DNA from 3 places in the Paenibacillus sp. JNU01 genome. Region 3 is predicted to be linked to each of the others. Evidence: riboswitches for the same ligand, from Rfam matches in the RefSeq annotation. Region 3 holds a riboswitch; each other region holds the start of a gene.

Region 1 (4,285 bases), 1.4 Mb from region 3:
CGCGAAATATGTCCTGAATATTCTCATCGTTGATTAACGTATGAGGTGTGCCCTTTCCCACCGCCACGCCCTCACGCAGCGCCAGAATATGATCGCAAAATAACGCGGCGAGATTCAGATCATGCAGCACAGCCACAATCGTAATGTTGTTTCTCTGTCGCCAGGCCGATAACAATTCCATGAATTGCAATTGATACTTAATATCCAGGAACGTAGTCGGCTCGTCCAGCAGCAGCAACCGCGGCTCCTGAGCCATGACTTTCGCTAGTGCGACCCGCTGCCGTTGTCCGCCGCTGAGTGCATCCAGCGGTCTGTCCGCGAGCTCCGTCAATCCCAAGTCTTCGAGCACCCTGTCTACCACAAGTGCCCCATCACCCACTTCCCGCCCCAGCCAGTTCTGGTACGGATATCGCCCCATCTCCACCACGTCCCGTACAGGATAAGAGATGGCTGGCAAGCCGTCCTGCTGCAATACAGCGATCATGCGTGACAGGTCCTTACGGCTGTATGAGCTGATATCTCGACCATCGATACGGATCTGACCTTCGCTTAACTGTTCCGTTCCGGCAATAAGCTGGATCAGGGTGGACTTGCCGCTACCGTTTGGACCGACAACTCCCCACCAGTCACCTTCACCAACATGCCAGTCTACACTGCGCAATGCCTGATGATCACCATATGACTTCCCAGCTCCCTTAATGGAAATAAGTGAAGTTGAGTTCGAACTGGTACTGGAATTCATGGCATCATCCCCTTCTGCAACTTTTTGTTCCGGTGCAGCAGGTAAGCAAAGAACGGCGCACCAACAAAGGCGGTGACCACCCCGAGTGGAATTTCAGTGGGCGCCAGCAACGACCTTGCGATGGTATCGGCCCACACCATGAAGATCGCTCCACCAATGGCAGACAAAGGTACCAGCAGTCGATAATCCGGCCCCACCAGCAGCCGCAACATATGCGGGATCACCAATCCGACAAATCCGATGACACCGGATACCGAGACAGCCCCTGCGGTCAGCAGTGTACCGACTGCCAGCACGGACAGCTTAAGCCTGTCCACGCCAATCCCGATATGTGCCGCTTGACGTTCTCCCAGCGCAAGCACATTCAACGAACGTGCCCGGCTCCAGAGAAAGACCAGCCCCAGCAAAAAATACGGGAAAAGGATGGCCGTATACGACCACCCGCGTAATGCCAGACTTCCCATCGTCCAGTATATAATTTCATTAATCGTCTGTTTCGACATGGTCGACAGGAAGGAAACAACTGCGCCCAGGAAACTTTGCATAACCACACCAGCCAGAATGAGGCTGTGTGTTGGTATTTTACGCCCTTCACGAGCCAGTGCCATCACAAACCATAACGTGATTACACCCGTCAAAAACGCAATCAAAGGTAACGTCCAAATCCCGATCAGTGCGTACTGCAATCCGAAGAAAATCAGGAAAGCAGCCCCTACCGATGCACCGGATGATACACCGAGTGTAAACGGATCGGCCAGCGGATTACGCAGCACACCCTGGAAGCCCGCACCCGCAATGGCCAGTGAAGCCCCCACGAGCACAGCAAGCAGTACACGCGGAAAACGGACTTTCCAGATAATCTGTTCAGCTGGCTTATTCCAATCCGGTGTTATCCAGTCGCCCACCCAGGGAATTTTGTGAATCAGGATGCCTGCAATATCCCGAATTGGCAAAGCTACTGAACCAATGCCCGTGCAGATGAGCACGGTGAGCACCAGCAGCACCATGCCCGTCGTTCCGAACAGGATCAGCTTTTTACTCATTGGAACAAGTCAGGGTAGATCGCTTTGGCTACTTCTTTCAACCCTTGAGTTACCCGTGGACCCGGACGGCTCAACAGGTTGGCATCCAGGCCAATAACCGCGTCATTTTTCACAGCCGTAATTTGATCCCAGCCGCTGCGCGCCTTGATGATCTGATCCAGTGTTTTGGAGTTTTCGTCAATTACATCGTTGGCATACAGGATCACATCCGGGTTGGAGGCAATCACGTTTTCTTCATTGATTTGGTACCAGCCTTTTTCGTTTGAAGCGATATTGGTTCCTCCGGCTACAGTGATCAGTTCGTCCATGAACTCACCTTTACCTACCGACCAACCTGGGGAGAATTCAACGTATACTTTTTTCTTCTCTTCCGGTTTAACTGCCTTCACCGCTTCGGTTACATCCGTCACGTCCTGTTTCATCTGAGTGATGATTTCTTGTGCTTTTTCCTGATGATCGGTGATTTTACCGAAGGTTTCGATATTGTTCATCACATCGTCAATGGATTTAGGATCCGTTTTGAAAATGGTAATACCCAACTCGCGCAGCTTCTTCACGGCATCCTCGCTCATCGAGATTCCTGTGAAGACGATGTCGGCTTCAGATGCAATGATGGACTCTTCGTTGGGCTTGGTGATGCCACCCATTTTCGCTTTGGTTGTTGCTGCTTCCGGATAATCGTCATAGTCGGATACACCAACGATTTGATCGTCCAATCCAAGGGCAAACAGGGATTCCGTCTCAGCCGGAGACACGGATACAATTTTGGCTGGCGCCTTTTCAAAAGTGAAAGACTCACCCGTTGCATCCGTAACGGTCAGTGGATATTGTGTTTTGAGGTCCGTCTGCGCCTGGCCTTCGGACTGCTCCTGTGCCGGTTGCTGTGAAGTACCTGTGCCCTCGTTCGTTGTTGCATTGCCACATCCGGCCAAAGCCAGTACGAGTGCCGCTGCACTTAGCAGGGACGCTACGCTTTTCCAATTCTTGAAATTCATTCTGTTATTCTCCCCTTCTCTATTTGTGCTATTTTCTTGCATCGTGCTCAAACTCCTGCTCCCATGCCTTGGTGTTCCTGTACAAGTTAAACCCATCAATTTTACACAAATCCACTCCGATTGCAGTACCATCTTCCGATCGCTGTTATCCCCAGATTTGTTTGATTCCCTTTTCGAAAGGGAAAATCCGGGGATAAGCGTATGCTTCCAATGTAGCTTTCTTGTAGAAAGCTTTAAGCGAACACTTCGTTTCTTCAGATCGGTTCTGCACTCTTCGTTAACGTGTAAAAGTTCGGTTCTTTTACATGAACAATAAAAAATCCCCAATCCATACGTCCAGGATCAGGGATGACGTCTCGCATATGGCGATCTGTACATGTTCAACCAAAGGTTGTCCATGCGCATAGAATTGCCCGAAACGCTGTCCTTTCCTCGAAGGAACACCGGTTTGTACGTCCAGGGCAGGTAACCTGACTTACAGGAATCATCCTGTTTTACAGTGGCGGGACCGTGCCGGATTTGCACCGGCTTCCCCATTTCACCCTTGTGTGTTTCACGACTCGTACTAATCTGCCATGAACATAGCCTTCACACGCGGGACCCTTGGTCGCTGATATGGTATATCATTGTCATGTAATTTCTACATGTTATATACGCATTAGGCTTCACAGCCTGCACCGTATCTGTATCCATGCTGAAGTCACACTTCTGTTGTGATTATAGGGTATATTGTACATCCTTACAACCCGATCGGCGGAAAAGTCACTCTGCTGCCAAACCACTCATTCCCCTGTTGATCAAGCTGAACCTGAATCGCCTGTCCCGGGACAACATGTGTATCCCAGAATCCAAGCCCGGCAATCAGACGGGACAAGGCATACCGGATGACACCACCATGCGTAACCACAACTATGGTTGACTCGCGCCCCTCATCAACGTGCATCGAAGGACGACCCTCCAACAACATCTCTTGGAGAAAGGAATCCAACCGTCCCGTAAACTCCTGCCACGATTCCCCATCAGGCGGAGTGACCTTCTGCGGCGCATCAATCCAGTTTCGGTACTCAGGGTTATCCTTGAGCTGCTCATACGTTAGCCCTTCCCACTGTCCAAAATCAATTTCACGCAGACGCGAATCGAACTTCACCTCTCCGCTGGCATCAGGAAGAATCTGTTCCAGCGTCTGTCGGCAGCGCAGCAGATCACTGCAATATACCTCGTGCCACGAAACACGGCTCAATTGTTCATGAAGCGGAGCCAGTTCTTCTTTGGCATCTGGCAGCAGACCGATGTCGGTATGCCCCAGGTATCTTTTTTCCACATTCCATAGCGTTGTCCCGTGACGGACCCACAGAATGTTTCTTTTCATTGAAGCCGGTTGATCCGTATGTATGTCCTTGCCTGCATCCCCCTCATTTAGGGCCATAACAGCATCCCTCCTGCCAGCCAGCCACCCAGCGATATTAACACACAAAGTGCAACAAAAGCCCCTGCGGACCAGAACA
Region 2 (4,285 bases), 810 kb from region 3:
CCTCCAATACTGCCCCGTAACATGCCATACCGCAGCCATTCAGCGCCACACTCGTTTCTTTGGGTGCACCCAGTCCGCCAATCACGGCCTGCAAATGGTTAGCCATCGGGACAGCATCGTCCTTCTCCATATTGCAGAAGTCACAGGCCTTCACCTTGATGACATCACCAATCGGTACAACGATAAAATTCGCTGCACGCAGCTCTTCAACCAGCGAGTCCGGTTCAAATGTCGGCACTCTCAGAATAATCTGGTGCTCCGGCGTGTACTCCAGTTCGCCATCTTCACTTGCACACTGCGCCAGCAGCGCCATCTGGGCTGCGGTGAATTTTTTGTTGCCCACGCCGGGCGACACGCCGACTTCGAACAGCGGCGCCTTACGCCCAGGCTCGGGCGCGGTGCGTACCGCCGTTGCGGTCGCGGCCTGCGATGCACTTGCTTCTCGGCTCGGCGCTGCTGTATTCAGCCAGCGGCTCGCCGATTCGCCCGCGAGCGCGCCGCCTGCCGCGAGCCGTGTCAGCGCCTCCGCGGCCAGCGCAGCTGCGCTGGCGCGTGGCGCTTCTGCGACTCGGCCCGGAGCGGCCTCTGCCGCAACGGGCGCAGGTCGCTCGCCGGCAAGCACGGCGGTGCCAGCGCCGCTCGCCGAGCTTGCCGCAGGCGTAGTGGCAGCTGCCACCGCGCCAGCGGGCGGCTGCCCTTGCGGAGCCGTGCCCGCTCCGGCGCTCGCGCCGCGCAGGGCTGGCTTCGCCTGTGGCTGCGCGGCCGATGCAGCGCTGGCCGCGCTCTCGCCCGCTGCCTCGCCGGAGGCGGCAGCGCGGGCTTCCCTTGCGCCGAGCGACCATGGCTCGGCTTCCGTGCGTAGTCGCTCATGAGGTCTGAGCGACTGTTCCGCGGTATTCAGCGTATATTTCCGCTGATACCCGCGGGGGGTGACCATGAGTCCTTCGTACATCATGGTCGAGGAGTTGCCGATAATCACGGTCGTCAGCATGCCGATATCATGATTCAGCATATCCTCCAGTGTGGTCATGACAACGTCCTGACGCTCACGGTATGCACTTTTCACCAGACCTACGGGGGTCTGTGGGTCACGATAACGCAGGATCATTTCCTGTGTCTCCACGATCTGGCGTGTGCGCCGTCCACTGCGCGGATTGTACAGGGCAATGACAAAATCAGCAGAAGCTGCGGCTTCAACCCGGCGAATAATGGTCTCCCACGGCGTAAGGTGATCACTAAGGCTGATTGTACATGCATCATGCATGACAGGGGCACCCAGCAGTGATGCACAGGACTGAATGGCCGATACGCCCGGAATAACCTCGACGGCAACACCCGTATCCGGCTTCCAACCTTGCTCCATCAGCACCTCGTACACCAGTCCAGCCATACCATACACACCTGCGTCACCGCTGGAAATTACGGCAACAATTTTGCCCATCTCCGCCTGTCGAACCGCTTCTTGTGCACGGCTTACTTCCTCCGTCATGCCTGTACGTACAATCGCTTGCCCGTTCAACAGAGGGCGAATAAGATCCACATACGTGTTGTATCCGATAATTACCTCACTCTCCTGAAGTGCTTCGAGTGCCCGCTTGGTGATATGTTCCATTGCTCCCGGGCCGAACCCGATAATCAGCAGCTTGCCTTGATCTTGCATGATTTCTCCTCCTTCATCACACTTGTCGTACTGATCTAAACAGTGAAGAAGGGCGGCTATGCCGACCTTCTCCCCCGCTGTACTGCATGTTCAACTCGTCAGCTCTGTTTACTCAGACTATCGAACAAGGCTCTTACATCAACCGTTATGATCCAACTAATCTATTCCTCTACCTGCAATTTCCCGACACAGGGTAGGTATCGCAAGGATGTGCATTTATCTAAAAAAACAAAAAAATCCCATCCTTGTAACGGATGGGATACGCATGTACGTACACTCAAGAACACAGCCCCAGACTCCCGAAGGGTAGTCCTGTGACTATGTGGCCTGGAGGGGCCAGCCGGGCGAACCGATTGTTCGCCCAATTCCTGATTCTTCGTACACCACTCCTTTCCGCGAAGGGTTTGGTGACACATGCAAGGTAGGTCTCCTGGCTTTGGATCATCAGCTTCCTTTTCTGTCTTCCCCGGCTTTCCGAGTGACTTGGATCAAAAAGGGCTTCACCATTACAGTGGCGGGACCGCTCGGGACTTTCACCCGATTCCCTGTTACCTCTTGCTGCACGCAAGAGCACCTTGCTTGTTTTCATTCAATATTGTTTTCATAATAACACCGTGCAGGAAATAATGTCCATGCTTATGATACTTATCCATTCTTCTATTTTCAGACAAAACAGAAAAAAGTCCTGATCCAAAAATCGGATCAGAACCCGGAATAACCTATGCATATCCCATTCGTTATAACCATCCAACAACAACCCTTGCATTGAGTTCGTTTCTGTTAACGACTCAACCTTTATTGCTGACCGCCAACCTTGTCTGCACGCCCTGCGGAAAAGTAACGTCCAAGTTCAACGATGAGTGCACCCATCTTCTCTTCCTCCGGAATGACCAGCGCCTCAATGCCTTCTTCACGCATGGAGTTTGCTGTAACTTTACCTACGGATGCAGGAATTACGCCTTGTCTGAAAGCGGCAAGCAACGGCTCAAGCTTGTCCTTGGAGGCCGCATATTGCGTTAGAAATCTGACCTGGGGTCCACTTGTGAACGCAACAGCATCTATCTCGAACTTTAGAATTTCATTCAACAGCTGTTCAAGCTCTGCATCTTCCGGCGGTACATGGCGGTAAGGGAGCACTTGTCTGACGATTGCACCTTGTTCTTCCAACCATGCAACGAGTTTGGGAGCTGTCTCCCCATGAAGCTGTAATATGACCTTTTTCCCTGCGAGATCATGGGGGGCGAATTCTCGAATGAGCCCGTCCGTGCTACCGTCATCATCCCGTACCAGGGGCGTTAATCTGCGCTTCTTGAGCGCATTCACCGTCTTGTATCCCCTCGCTGCAATGGAGGAATCCGATAATACATCCAAAAATTGTCCCGCGATTTCCATATCCTCAGCCATTTCAAACAATGCATCCAATCCCATACCCGTCGTTAACACCGCCCAGTCTGGCGGGTCTGAGATCCAGGATACCAGCCCATCTCTGATACTCCGATCATCCAGGAATACCGTCCCCTGTGCCGGTCGCACAAGCGGGATTCCCCCCATTTTTTCAACCAGTATGGACATCTCTTTCGATTTTCGTGGTCCTGTCAATGCTACACGCACACCTGCCAAATGTTGAGCCATTCATGTTCCCCCCGTTAGTCCAGCCGAATGTTCATCAGTCTGACTACAGTATACAGGGTACTTCTGTGAAGCGAAACTGTGCTTACCCTATTTTTGCCCGTTCATCTATAAGGATTTTTGATGGAATGTATCAGGAAGGTTGGAGTTCTCCCCCATGACGATCCTGCCTTCTTTTCTCCCCGTTCTTCTCCGAATCAGTGGATTCTTGTCCCTGTTCATGCTTCTCTTTCTTGGACTGCTCTCCCGATTTCTGGTGGGCAGATTCTTTTTTATCCTTTTTGCGAGGACGAAGGAAAAGAAACAGCACAATCGGGAACAGTACTTCAAAAACAATGGCAATCCATGTCCATTCCCGAGTAAACCGATACAGCTGAATTGCGTTCTTGAAGAACCAAAAGGCACATACGAATCCTAACAGCGCCACAGGGCCAGTCATGACCTTTCCCGATACGTTCGGAATCATTCGCTTCAGTCCCCAACAGACAAAGTACAGATCAAATGCAATTTTGGTAATCATGGTAGGCAGGGTCGCCGCTGCCAGCGCCAGATCAAACCGATCCAGGAAATCACTTATTTGCAACTGTCTTGCCAGCTCATAAGAAGGGTATACCAGCCTGGACGCAATAGGCACACCTATCGATGTAATGGTTTCCACAAGAATCAGTATCATCAGCAATCCCGAGATGATAATGCCCCATAACACAGACTTGAAGCGAAAGTCACTGCCCTTAACGACAAAAGGCAGTGCGATCATCTCTCCGTAAAAAGAAAATATGTACCAACTCCCCTTACCTACTCCTGCAACATCCACATGAAAATAAGGCATCAGATTCTCCATATTGATCTGCTGGATAAGCATGAAAGGCACAATGAGAGAGTTCAACAGGAACAGGGTAACATAGAGTTCCGACATTCCAATCAACGAACCAAGCCCACCTCGGACGATAAATACCGCCATAATCATAAGTGACAATACAACGATGGAAATCGGTG
Region 3 (4,285 bases):
CTGTCACCATAAATGGCCCCGTGGCGATAGGCTCGCTCTTGAATTTGGATGTATCTGCACTCGTATCCACAATGACAAACAGTGGCTCGGCAATATTACCAAGCAGGGACGCATAAGGCTCTTTCGTTTTAATCGTCAGATCTTGTCCTTCAGCAGTCATTGAGGCTACGGGTACAGTCGCTTGTCCTCTCTCGTTTAACTCAATGGAGCGTTCAATCGATGTTTTCACTGCGTCGGCAGTTACCTTATTTCCGTTATGAAAAGTTACACCTTCCCGAATATGAAAGTGCCAAGTCGTGTCATCCACTCGTTCCCAAGTATCTGCAATTTTAGGGACCAGCTTCATATTCTCGTCAAACTGGATCAGTGTCTCCCCAATCGCTGCACGCGTCAGCGTCCAGCCATTCCATTCTTCTGCCGGGTCCAGACTGCTGCCAAGCCAGAACAGGGCCACATTCAGATGAGTCAGTGCACTTGTCGTACCCTTGTCCGTAGCCGCTGACTTCTCCGTTGCACCAGACGAGGTCGATGGATTATTGGCAGTGCCGCAAGCTGCAAGCAAGAACACAACGAACATGGATACGATGGTGAGCAACATTGATTTTTGAAAATTCCCCTTCATTCCGGTTCCTCCAGTTAAGCTGTATTTTTCTTGGGATCAAGCACATCTCGCAGACTGTCTCCCAGTAAATTAAAAATAATGACGGTGCTGAATATCGCCAGACCCGGATATATTAAAAGCCATGGTGCAGTCTGCAGATATCTTCTGCCTTCATTTAACATGGCCCCCCACTCGGGGTTCGGTGGCTGCGCGCCAAGCCCAAGAAAGGACAACCCCGAGATCGACAGCATCATACCACCCACATCCATCATCGCCATGACGATGATTGGAGACATCATATTAGGCAGGATCGTCCTGCCAATGATCTGTATCTTACGTGCTCCGCTGAAAGCAGCGGCAGCCACATATTCCTTTTGCTGAAGGGAAATCACCAGGCTTCTGGCCATCCTTGCATACTTCGCCCACCAGACAACCGACAGTGCCAGCACTGTATTGAACAATCCCGGCCCAAGCATCCCCACCACAGCGATCGCAAAAATCAGGCCCGGAAATGCCATTAAGGTATCAGACAGGCGCATGAGCACCATATCCGTTACCCCCCGAGCGAAACCGGCGATGACTCCAATCGCTACACCTAGCACAAACACGATGCCAATCATCATAAAGGTGAGCAGCAGCGAGGTACGAGCACCGTACAGAAGACGAGATAATACACATCGACCCAGCTGATCGGTTCCAAGGGGATATTCAATGCTGGATGGGTGCAATACTTTGGCAAAGTTCGTTGCAAGTGGGTCGTGTGGTGCAAGCAGCGGTGCAACCATGGCAAGAATAATCCAGAAGGCGGTCAGAGACAGCAGGAAGGTGAACCAGCGATTCTGCAGTAATACCAGTCTGAAGGCTCTCATCTATATATCCACTTCCAGTCGGATTCGGGGATCACGAAGATGAGTCCATACATCAACCAGCAGATTCAGGGTGACATATATGATCGCCATCCAGATGACATATCCCTGAATCAGCGGATAATCCCTTGTGAAAATCGCATCTACAGCCATCTGTCCAACACCCGGCCACACAAATAAACTTTCCACAATCGCTGCACCACCTAACAAAGCACCTGTTGTCATACCCATAAGGGTAACGATCGGCAGCAGGGCATTGGGAAGAATATGACGCAAAATAATGATCGATTCCTTCACACCTCTGGATCTGGCTCCGATCACATAGTTCTGGCTTGTCTCCTCAAGCAGGATCGCACGAATCTGTCTGCTGTACTGGGCAACAAGTGGAATCGCGAGAGTACATGCAGGCAGAATCAGGCTGTACCATCCGGAGTTGCCCATTACTGGCAGCAGCTTCAGTTGTACACCGAAGACCAACATGAGTAACATACCTAACCAGAAGCTGGGCATCGATAATCCGGCAAAAGAGAACAGACGAATGACGTGATCAAGCCATTGGTTACGGTAGACAGCCGACAGCATCCCCAGTGGAAAGGAAACCAGAATAACCAGAAGCATAGCGCTTCCTGTTAGCCAAAGCGTTGCCGGGAGCCGTGCCATCAGCACGTCCAGTACTGGACGATTGTATTTATATGATGTACCGAAGTCTCCAGTTACCACCTGTCCCAACCATGTCCCGTATCGGTAGAAAAAAGGCTCATTCAATCCAAGCTCAGACCTCACCTGCCTGACCAGCTCATCGGATGGCGTTACCCCTGTAGACATAAGCATAAGTCTGGCTGGATCTCCAGGAGACAGGTAGGTTAGCAGGAACGTCAGGAACGTGATGCCGAACAACACAACTACCAGTTGTAATAATCGTTTAACGATATATCTGCTCAATTGCTCTAACGTCCTTCCCCAAAACTCTATGTATGTGCCATGATGTTCTTCGTTCATAACAAAAAAAGCGTCCCTCTCCGTGTTACTGGATGAGGACGCCTTAAACAAACAGATTTTCAGAAAAAATCATGCTCTCTAAACACCTTCCTATCTCCCGTAGGGTACTACTGTGTTTGTTAAACCTGGCAGGTCTCCTGGCTCCAGAATCATCGTCACTTGCAGCTCCTTCCCGGTCTAAACCAGTGGATTATCGCTACCTGACTCCTCTGTTACAGTGGCGGGACCGCGCCGGTATTACACCGGACTTCCCTATTAAGCTTCCACCCTGACGGGCAAAGCACCAAGTTCCACATATTCAATTACACTTCTGTATCAGTATAGCGGGACAACGTTTAATGATCAAAACTTTTCTTTCAAATTTGAAACACTAGGTGCGTCTAATCGCGAATTCTCGACCCCTTCGGAGATACGCCCGTCACACGCTTAAACATCTTGGAAAACAATAATGGGTCCGTATAACCGACAGAATGGGCCACTTCACTGACCGACAGCCCTGGATTCTGAAGAAGTTGGGCAGCACGATTCATACGGTACTCCAGAAAAAATGACTGTAGCGACATGCCATATCGCTCTTTGAATAATCCCGATAGATACGTGCGATCCAGCCCCACGGCTTGGGCAATATCCAGTATGGAAGTTCGCTGACTGTACCTGTTCTCCATAAATTGCACCGCCTGCCGGATGTATGTTTCTTTGTTTGAAAGGAGCTGCCCGACCTCTTCCTTCACAGGTGAAGAAGAGATTAATTCTGCCATCAAGCGGTACAAGAGACTCTGGTTCAACACATCACCTTCCGGTCGCGTGGAAGCTTGGACCATCTCCGTATACAACTGTTCCATCGTAATCGTATCATGGACATCATATATCGGGCGCTCCGGGCTCAGTTGGGCACGTTGCATGAATGCTTTGGCTTGTACACCTTTGAAGCCGAACCACGAATACGTCCAGGGCTCCTTGGGATCTGCCTCATAATGAATAAGCGTATCCGGGAAAATGATAAAACCCTGTCCCTCGCTAAGCTTGTATTCCTGGTCCCCCATGTACACGATGCCCCGTCCTTCATGGATGTAATGCACAATATAGGAATCACGTACACCCGGTCCCCAATAATGGGCGGGTTCACACGCCTCCCACCCGAAGAACAACAAGACCAGTTCCATCTGTGTCCAGTCCGTGGCTACCACATTCATCTCTATTTTTCTCATTTTATGCCCTCCCTTCTTGTTTCCTTCCGAGGCTCACCATCTATATGCCTAATTAAATTATAACAGCTAAAGAACATAAATATTAGTTGAAAACGGAAACAAAAATGGGATTATGCCATGTTTGAGAGGGGTTGAGCCATAGTTATATGTGCCGAATCGGCCTATAGTTGGGGTACAACATTTTTCAGGGAGGCTGAATTTAAGATGAACAAAATTACGTTTCTCGGTGCGGGAAGCACCGTCTTTGTCAAAAATGTATTGGGTGATGTCATGATGACCGAAGCACTGCAGGACTTTGAATTGGCATTGTTTGATATCGATGCTGAACGTTTGAGCGATTCCGAGCGTTTGCTGACCAGTCTGGCCCGTTCACTTGGAAGTCGTTGCGTCGTGAACGTATATCATGACCGTAAGGAAGCACTGCGCGGAGCCAAATATGTCATCAACGCCATCCAGGTCGGTGGATATGATCCATGTACCATTACGGACTTCGAGATTCCGAAGAAATACGGACTGCGTCAAACGATTGCAGATACACTCGGAATAGGAGGGATTTTCCGTAACTTGCGGACGATTCCGGTTATGCTGGATTTTGCCCGGGATATGCAGGA

What was found. Region 3 has a riboswitch for cobalamin ahead of nikB (nickel ABC transporter permease). Riboswitches for the same ligand answer to the same signal wherever they lie in the genome.
Region 1: another riboswitch for cobalamin. It lies ahead of NLBNIHML_RS24755 (ABC transporter substrate-binding protein); the one in region 3 lies ahead of nikB (nickel ABC transporter permease).
Region 2: another riboswitch for cobalamin. It lies ahead of cobJ (precorrin-3B C(17)-methyltransferase); the one in region 3 lies ahead of nikB (nickel ABC transporter permease).

The regions. Positions count from the first base shown of each region.
Region 1 is NZ_CP169723.1:5,689,344-5,693,628, reverse strand. It holds gene NLBNIHML_RS24765 (ABC transporter ATP-binding protein) at 1-742, opposite strand, end outside; gene NLBNIHML_RS24760 (FecCD family ABC transporter permease) at 739-1,785, opposite strand; gene NLBNIHML_RS24755 (ABC transporter substrate-binding protein) at 1,782-2,780, opposite strand; cobalamin riboswitch at 3,224-3,373, opposite strand; gene NLBNIHML_RS24750 (histidine phosphatase family protein) at 3,520-4,206, opposite strand; gene cbiB (adenosylcobinamide-phosphate synthase CbiB) at 4,197-4,285, opposite strand, start outside.
Region 2 is NZ_CP169723.1:3,486,381-3,490,665, forward strand. It holds gene cobJ (precorrin-3B C(17)-methyltransferase) at 1-1,660, opposite strand, end outside; cobalamin riboswitch at 2,064-2,253, opposite strand; gene NLBNIHML_RS15130 (uroporphyrinogen-III synthase) at 2,456-3,292, opposite strand; gene NLBNIHML_RS15135 (GerAB/ArcD/ProY family transporter) at 3,423-4,285, opposite strand, start outside.
Region 3 is NZ_CP169723.1:4,297,970-4,302,254, reverse strand. It holds gene NLBNIHML_RS18685 (ABC transporter substrate-binding protein) at 1-622, opposite strand, end outside; gene nikC (nickel transporter permease) at 637-1,470, opposite strand; gene nikB (nickel ABC transporter permease) at 1,471-2,466, opposite strand; cobalamin riboswitch at 2,577-2,769, opposite strand; gene NLBNIHML_RS18670 (AraC family ligand binding domain-containing protein) at 2,847-3,674, opposite strand; gene NLBNIHML_RS18665 (alpha-glucosidase/alpha-galactosidase) at 3,879-4,285, shown strand, end outside.